Regions from separate parts of the Actinomadura sp. NPDC048394 genome, predicted to be linked through region 2. Evidence: predicted binding sites of a transcription regulator. Region 2 holds the regulator's gene; the other holds the start of a gene.

Region 1 (4,036 bases), on a different contig from region 2:
CCCGCACGCTGTCGAGCTGCCCGGTCAGCCCGCTGAGCTCGCGCTCGCGGACCTCGCGGAGCAGCCACTCCATACCCTCCAGCCGCTGGCGGATCTCGTCCAGGACCTGACCCTGTGAGCGCTGTTCATAGACGTGGTCCTGCGCCGCACGGGCGAGCAACTCCCGCATCCGATCCGAGACCGGTTGACCCCCCGTCTGCAGGAAGTTGTGATTCGTTTCCACCCGATGCTCCTTCGTGTGCCGGACGCGTCGAAATGGCGCACGGCAATGAATCGTGAAGTCGCCACTGTAGTGCGTGTGAAGCGCCGCTATAACGGGTAGCAGGGAACGTCGCGGGTTCTGCGGAATGCGCCTGTTATCCCGATGGTTCGAATTGACGATGATCACCGTCCATAAGGTGATTTCCGTGATTCGAGGGATCTGGGGCGATTGTGGCGGTCGGTTCCGCCGCCGGGCCGGCGCCCGGACGCCGCCGGAGCCCCCGCGGCGGGGACTCTGTCCGTACATCTCGTCCAACATCGGCAGTTCCCGAGCCGGCCCTCCGGCGCGGCGCCCAGGCGGCCGGCGGCTCCGTCGGCCGCGCCCCCGCCCGGCCCGCCGCCATTCCGGACCGGCATTCGTGGGAGGCCGGAACCCGATCGCTGAACCTGCCTTGGTGTTTCGCCGCCCGTTGATCTCGCCGCGCCGATTCACCGGCCGCCGCGCCCGCCTTGCCGGGCGCCCGGAATCCCTGGTGAACGCAATGCCGGAAAGCGCGAATGATTTGCACGGCCATGGTGCGTCGCGCGGACGTCCTTGGCGTTGCGGCGCCGCGCGGAAGATCTTTGGACCGTTTAACGGGCGCGGCCCGCCGTGGGCGGGTCGGCGTCCGCCTCGCCCCGCCGCTCGGGGCGCGGGACGGGGCGGGCGAGCAGCGCGACCGGGTCCCGGCCGACCCGCGTCACCACCACCGTGGTCTCGGCGGCGCCGAACCCGGCCCGCCGCCCGCCGAAGCCGAGGTCGCGGCGGAGCCGGTCCACGTCGACCGCCGACCCCCGCTTCTTGATCGTCAACACGCCGGTCCCGAGGCGCCGCAGCTCGGCCTTGAGCCGCTTCACCGAGAACGGCAGCACCCCGTCGATCTCGTAGGCGGACGCGAACGGCGTCGGGCGCAGCTCGTCGGACGTGACGTAGGCGATGTGCGGGTCCGCGAGCCCGCCGCCGACCAGGTCCGCGACCTCCGCGACGAGATGCGCTCGGATCACCGCCCCGTCCGGTTCGTAGAGGTAGCGGCCCCAGGGGCGGACGTCCGGGTCGCCCAGCCCGCCGGGCACCAACGTGACCGCCTCCCCGCCGTGCCCGTGCCCGCCACCCGGTTCGCCGGACGCGCCGCCGGGGCCGCCGGACGCGCCGCCGGGCGGCAGGAGGGTGGCGCGGCGTCCGACGTCACCGGCGAGATCGCCGAGCCACAGCGCGGCCTCCTTCACGTCGCCGGCGACCGACACCCACTCCGCCTCCGCGCCTTCCGGCACGGCCTCGTGCGGGATGCCGGGCGCGACCTTCACGCACGCGGCCGGTGCCCGTCCGGCGAGTGCGAGGACGGCGTCGAGCGGCGGCTCGTAGGAGCGCGGGTCGAAGACGCGGCCCCGTGCCGTCCGGCGTCCGGGGTCGGCGAACACGGCGGCGTATCCGTCCGGGTCCTCCTCCAGGGCGTCGCCTACGCGCACGCGCGCGAGGTCGTCCAACCCGAACGCGGTCACATTGGCTTTCGCCACCTCGGCCGTCAGCGGATCGCGTTCGACGCCGTCGCCCGTCAGACCCATCCGTGAACGCGCCATAAGGTCGGCACCGATGCCGCACCCCAGTTCCAGTACACGCGCGCCCGCGGAAAGCCCGGAGGCGAAGCGTCGCGCGCGATGCGCCGCCACGCTCGCACGCGTCGACTGCTCCAAGCCCGCCTGGGTGAAGTACATGCGGCTCGCGTCGGAACCGAATTTCGTCTCGCCGCGCCGCCGCAACCGCACTTGCGTCAGTGCCGCCGCCACCAGGTCCGCCCCGTACCGCTCGCGCAACCGCGACGCCGTCCCCAGCAACCCGGCCTCCGAGATGTCCGCTTCGCCCGCCTCCGCGAGAAGTGCCTGGCCGGCGGGGGTGAGCAGCTCCCGGAACGACGCGATGTCCATGCCTGGACCGTACCGACCGCGGCGCGCCGGTGATCCGCGGGTGAACGGGCGGGAACGGCGCGGGCCGTGCCTCCGTGTCCGTGTTGACGGGCCAACGGGCACGGCATAGTCTCACTGACTGGCACTCTCCCCGCGAGAGTGCCAACACAGCGACAAGGTCGGTCTGGCACCCGCGACGACAGGCCGGTCCAGGGTCGCCTCTCTGTCACATGTGCCGGCGGCCGGCCATGGCCGCCGAGGACCAATCGAAGGGGAGGTCAGATCGTGACGACCGCCACCAAGGTTGTTCTCAAGCCGCTCGAGGACCGCATCGTCGTCCAGCCGCTTGAGGCCGAGACCACCACCGCCTCCGGCCTGGTGATCCCGGACACCGCCAAGGAGAAGCCGCAGGAGGGCACCGTCCTGGCCGTCGGCCCGGGCCGCGTCGACGACAAGGGCGACCGCGTCCCCGTCGACGTCAAGGTCGGCGAGGTCGTGCTCTACAGCAAGTACGGCGGCACCGAGGTCAAGTACAACGGCGAGGACTACCTCGTCCTCTCGGCCCGCGACGTGCTCGCGGTCATCGAGAAGTAATCACCGAGACGTGATGCGCCCGCCCCGGCCCGCGCCGCCCACCGGCGGGGCGGCCGGGGCGGATCGCGTGACATAGGAGATAACCCCATGGCGAAGATCCTGGAGTTCGAGGAGGACGCTCGCCGGGCTCTTGAGCGCGGCGTCAACGCTCTCGCGGACGCCGTCAAGGTGACGATCGGCCCGCGCGGCCGCAACGTCGTCATCGACAAGAAGTTCGGCGCGCCGACCATCACCAACGACGGCGTCACCATCGCCCGCGAGGTGGAGCTGGAGGACCCCTACGAGAACCTCGGGGCCCAGCTCGCCAAGGAAGTGGCGACCAAGACCAACGACATCGCGGGCGACGGCACCACCACGGCGACCGTCCTCGCCCAGGCCCTGGTCCGCGAGGGCATCCGCAACGTGGCCGCCGGCGCCTCGCCGCTCGGCCTCAAGCGCGGCATCGACGCGGCCGCCCAGTACGTGTCCGACCAGCTCCTGAAGTCGGCCCGCGAGGTCGACGAGAAGGGCGAGATCGCGCACGTCGCCACCATCTCCGCCCAGGACGCGCAGATCGGCGAGCTGATCGCCGAGGCGTTCGACAAGGTCGGCAAGGACGGCGTCATCACCGTCGAGGAGGCCCACACCATGGGCCTCGAGCTGGAGTTCACCGAGGGCCTCCAGTTCGACAAGGGCTACCTGTCGCCGCACATGGTCACCGACCCCGAGCGCATGGAGGCCGTCCTCGAGGACGCCTACGTGCTCATCGTGGACGGCAAGATCTCCAACGTGCAGGAGTTCCTGCCGCTGGCGGAGAAGGTCGCCCAGACCAAGAAGCCGCTGCTGGTCGTCGCCGAGGACGTCGAGGGCGAGGCCCTCGCGCTGCTCGTCGCCAACAAGATCCGCGGCACCTTCACCTCCGTCGCCGTCAAGGCGCCGGGCTTCGGCGACCGCCGCAAGGCGATGCTGGGCGACATGGCCACCCTCACCGGCGGCCAGGTCGTCAGCGAGGCCATCGGCCTCAAGCTCGACTCGATCGGGCTGGAGGACCTCGGCCGCGCCCGCCGCATCACCGTCACCAAGGACGCCACCACCATCGTCGACGGTGAGGGCTCCGCGGACGAGATCACCGCGCGGGTCAACCAGATCAAGGTCGAGATCGAGAACTCCGACTCCGACTGGGACCGCGAGAAGCTGCAGGAGCGCCTGGCCAAGCTGGCCGGCGGGGTCTGCGTGCTGCGCGTCGGCGCCGCCACCGAGGTGGAGCTGAAGGAGAAGAAGCACCGCCTGGAGGACGCCATCTCGGCGACCCGCGCGGCGA
Region 2 (4,036 bases):
CCCGAGGGCCTTCTCCCGGCGCTCCGGGCGCCACTGCGTCACGCACCGGGCCGCCGCCCACGGGACGATCTCGTCGACGCCGGCCTCGGTCATGGTCTCCACGGCCAGCTCGCCGCGGTCACCCTTCGGCAGCGCCTGCACGACCACGAGCCGCGGCGCGGGCGCCGGGTCCGTGCGGCGGGACAGCACGTCCAGGGTCAGGGACGCCTTGTCGGCCGCCGCGACGACGCATTCGGCGAGCAGCCCGGCGCCGTCGGTCAGGTCGACCCGCTCACCGGGCCGCAGCCGCCGCACGGTCGCCGCGTGCCGCCCCTCGGCGCCGTCCAGGACGACCCGGTCGGCGCGCAGCCGGCCCGGGTCGGCGAGGAACACCGGCGGACTCATGGCCCTCCCCCCGGACCACCCGCGGCGGGCCCGCCCGGGGCCGGCGGCGTGCCGTCGCGGCCCTCGCGGTAGGCCGCCGCGGTGGCTCTTCAGTGCTGGTTGAAAACGTCCCGGAGGCGGGAGAACATGCCGCGCTGGCCCGGCGCGAACTTGCCGGGCGGGCGCTCCTCGCCGCGCAGCGCGGCGAGCCGCCGCAGCAGCTCCTCCTGCTCCTCGTCGAGCCTGCCCGGCGTCTCCACGTTCACGTGGATCATCAGGTCGCCGCGGCCGCTCTCGTTGAGGTGCCGCACGCCCCGGTTGTAGAGCGTGATCACCTGGCCGGACTGGGTGCCGGGCTTGATGTCGACCTCCTCGGCGGCGTCCAGCGTCTCGATCGTGACGCTGGTGCCGAGCGCGGCGGCGGTCATCGGGATCTCGACCGTGCAGTGCAGGTCGTCGCCCTCCCGCTCGAAGATCGGGTGCGGCTTCTCGGCGATCTCCAGGAACAGGTCGCCGGGCGGGCCGCCGCCCGGGCCGACCTCGCCCTCGCCGGCGAGCTGGATGTGGATGCCGTTCTCCACGCCCGCCGGGATCTTGACCTTGACGGTGCGCCGGGTGCGGACCCGGCCGTCGCCCGAGCACTCGGTGCACGGGTGCCGGATCACCGAGCCGAACCCGCCGCAGGCGGGGCACGGCCGGGCCGTCATGACCTGGCCGAGGAACGAGCGCTGCACCTGCTGCACCTCGCCGCGGCCGTGGCAGGTCTCGCAGGTCTCCGGGTGGGTGCCGGGCGCGCAGCCCGTCCCCTCGCAGGTCGTGCAGGCGACCGCGGTGTCGATGGACAGCTCGCGGGTCGTGCCGAACGCGGTCTCCGCCAGGTCCAGCTCGACGCGCAGCGTCGCGTTCCGGCCCCGGCGCGCGCGCGAGCGGGGGCCCCGGGACGTCGCGGTGCCGAAGAAGGCGTCCATGATGTCGCTGAACGGGAACCCGGCGCCGCCGAACCCGCCGGCGCCCGCGCCCGCGCCGCCCGGCGCGAACGGATCCGCGCCGAGGTCGTACATCTCGCGCTTCTTCGGGTCGGAGAGCACCTCGTAGGCCTGGGTGATCTCCTTGAACTTCTCCTGCGTCTCCGGGTCCGGGTTGACGTCCGGGTGCAGCTCGCGCGCGAGCCGCCGGTACGCCTTCTTGACCTCGTCGGCGCTGGCGTCCCGGCGGACGCCGAGGGTCGCGTAGTAGTCGTTGGCCACTTACGACCCCGCCAGGATCTGTCCCACGTAGCGTGCCACTGCCCGTACCGCTCCCATCGTGCCGGGGTAATCCATGCGTGTCGGCCCGAGTACGCCCAGCCGGGCCAGCGTGAGGTCGCCGACGCCGTAGTCGGCTGCGACGACCGAGGTCGAACGGAGCCCCTCATCGGGGTTCTCGGTGCCGATCCGCACCGTAAGAGTAGAGGAGTCGCCGGTCTCGCCGAGCAGCCGCATGAGGACCACCTGTTCCTCCAGGGCCACCAGCACCTCCCGCAGGCTCGGCGAGAAGTCGACGGCGGCCAGGTTCGCCGCGCCGGCGAAGACGATCTTCTCCTCGTGGTTCTCGACGAGGGTCTCCAGCAGGACGGACAGGACCGCGGCGGCCACCGGCCGCTCGTCCGGGCCCACCTTGTCCGGCAGGTCCGCGACGGCGGACGGCACGTCGCCGAAGCCCAGCCCGTCCAGGCATGTATTGAGCAACGCCCGCAGGTGCCCGACGGATTCCTCGGAGATCTTCCCCGTCTCGATGACGCGCTGCTCCACCCGCCCGGTGTTGGTGATCAGCACCAGCAGCAGCCGGCCCTCGGCGACCGGGACCAGCTCCACGTGCCGCACCGACGAGCGGGTCAGCGACGGGTACTGCACCACCGCGACCTGGCGGGTCAGCTGCGCGAGCAGCCGGACGGTGCGGCCGACGATGTCGTCGAGGTCGTACGCGCCGGACAGGAACGTCTCGATCGCCCGGCGCTCGGCGACCGACAGCGGCTTGATCGTCGACAGCCGGTCGACGAACAGCCGGTACCCCTTGTCGGTGGGGACCCGCCCGGCGCTGGTGTGCGGCTGGGCGATGTAGCCCTGCTCCTCCAGCACCGCCATGTCGTTGCGGATGGTGGCCGAGGACACTTCGAGGTTGTGCCGGTCCACGAGCGCCTTGGAGCCCACCGGCTCGTTCGTGGAGACGTAGTCCTCGACTATGGCGCGCAGCACCGCGAGCTTCCGGTCGTCCAGCACCCGGTCACCTCCTTCTGCACCTTCCACAGGTCCTCACGTCCAGATATACCGCCGACAGGGCCTTGCTGGCACTCCGTACTTCCGAGTGCCAAGTGTACGGCCCCGAGGGGACGTTCCGGGGGCCGCGGCAGGCCGCCGGGCCGCGCGCGGCTGCGCGATCTTATCCCGGCCGTTAGTGTGCGGAACCGTGCGGAGCAAGAACTACGGAGACGACGTCCTCGCCGGCGACTGGCGCCGCCCCCGCAAGGGGCAGATCCCGGAGATCCCGGCCGAGCCGGGCCTGGTCGCCGAGGATCCCGACAGCGGCTTCTGCGGCGCCGTGGTGGCCTGCGACAAGTTCGGCGTGACGCTGGAGGACCGGTTCGGCAAGCGCCGCGTGTTCCCCCTCACCAAGGCCGGGTTCCTGATCGACGGCAAGCCGGTCACGCTCGTCCGGCCCGCCGCGGCGCCCGCCGCGCCGGCCCGCTCGGCGTCCGGGTCCATCGCGGTGCGGGGGCTGCGCGCCCAGGTCGCCAAGGAGAGCCGCATCTACGTGGAGGGCCTCCACGACGCCGAGCTGGTCGAGAAGATCTGGGGGCACGACCTGCGCGTCGAGGGCGTCGTCGTCGAGTACCTCGAGGGCGTGGACGACCTGCCCGCGATCGTCGAGGAGTTCGCGCCCGAGGAGGGCCGCCGCCTCGGCGTGCTGGTCGACCACCTCGTGGAGGGCTCCAAGGAGAGCCGGATCGCCGCGCGGGTCTCGTCCCCGCACGTGCTCGTGACGGGCCACCCGTTCATCGACATCTGGGAGGCCGTCAAGCCCGCCGCCGTCGGCATCCCCGCCTGGCCCCGCGTCCCCCGCGGCCTCCCGTGGAAGGAGGGCGTCGTCGAAGCGCTCGGCTGGAACTGCGAGACGGGCGCGGCCTGGAAGCGCATCCTCGGCTCCGTCACCACCTACACCGACCTCGAACCGGCCCTCCTCGGCCGCGTCGAGGAGCTGATCGACTTCGTGACCGCGCCGGCACAGTCCTGATCAGGTCAGGTCGCGGGTGACGGCGTCGGCGAGGAGGCGGCCTTGGCGGGTGAGGACGGCGCGGCCCCGCTCGTACGCGGCAGGGTCGACGAGGCCGTCGGCGATGGCGCGGCGGACGGCGGCGTCGTCCAGGAGATCGGCCGGGCAGCCGTCCGCGAGGCGGAGCTCGAGCATGATCCGCTCGATGCGGCGGTCGCCGGCGTCGAGGACCTCGCGCGCGTACGCGGGCGTGGTGCCCTCGGCGAGGCGCGCGGCGTAGGCGGCGGGGTGCTTGACGTTCCACCAGCGGGTCCCGCCGACGTGGCTGTGGGCGCCGGGGCCGACGCCCCACCAGTCCGCGCCCGTCCAGTACAGGAGGTTGTGGCGGCAGGCGGCCTCCGGGGACGAGGCCCAGTTCGAGATC

The links. The regulator HrcA, encoded in region 2, represses chaperone genes, less so after heat shock. The targets are predictions, from matches to a motif close to TTGGCACTCTCNNNNNGAGAGTGCCAA.
Region 1: groES (co-chaperone GroES) is a predicted target of HrcA. The motif match lies at 2,282-2,308, and genes of this name have one in related genera.

Annotation. Positions count from the first base shown of each region.
Region 1 covers NZ_JBEZJL010000017.1:80,920-84,955, reverse strand. Annotated here, with positions in the region: gene AB0C78_RS14365 (apolipoprotein A1/A4/E domain-containing protein) at 1-223, opposite strand, end outside; gene AB0C78_RS14360 (SAM-dependent methyltransferase) at 835-2,163, opposite strand; gene groES (co-chaperone GroES) at 2,425-2,736, shown strand; gene groL (chaperonin GroEL) at 2,824-4,036, shown strand, end outside.
Region 2 covers NZ_JBEZJL010000079.1:21,091-25,126, reverse strand. Annotated here, with positions in the region: gene AB0C78_RS40375 (16S rRNA (uracil(1498)-N(3))-methyltransferase) at 1-384, opposite strand, end outside; gene dnaJ (molecular chaperone DnaJ) at 474-1,610, opposite strand; gene hrcA (heat-inducible transcriptional repressor HrcA) at 1,611-2,621, opposite strand; gene AB0C78_RS40360 (DUF3097 domain-containing protein) at 2,809-3,633, shown strand; gene hemW (radical SAM family heme chaperone HemW) at 3,634-4,036, opposite strand, start outside.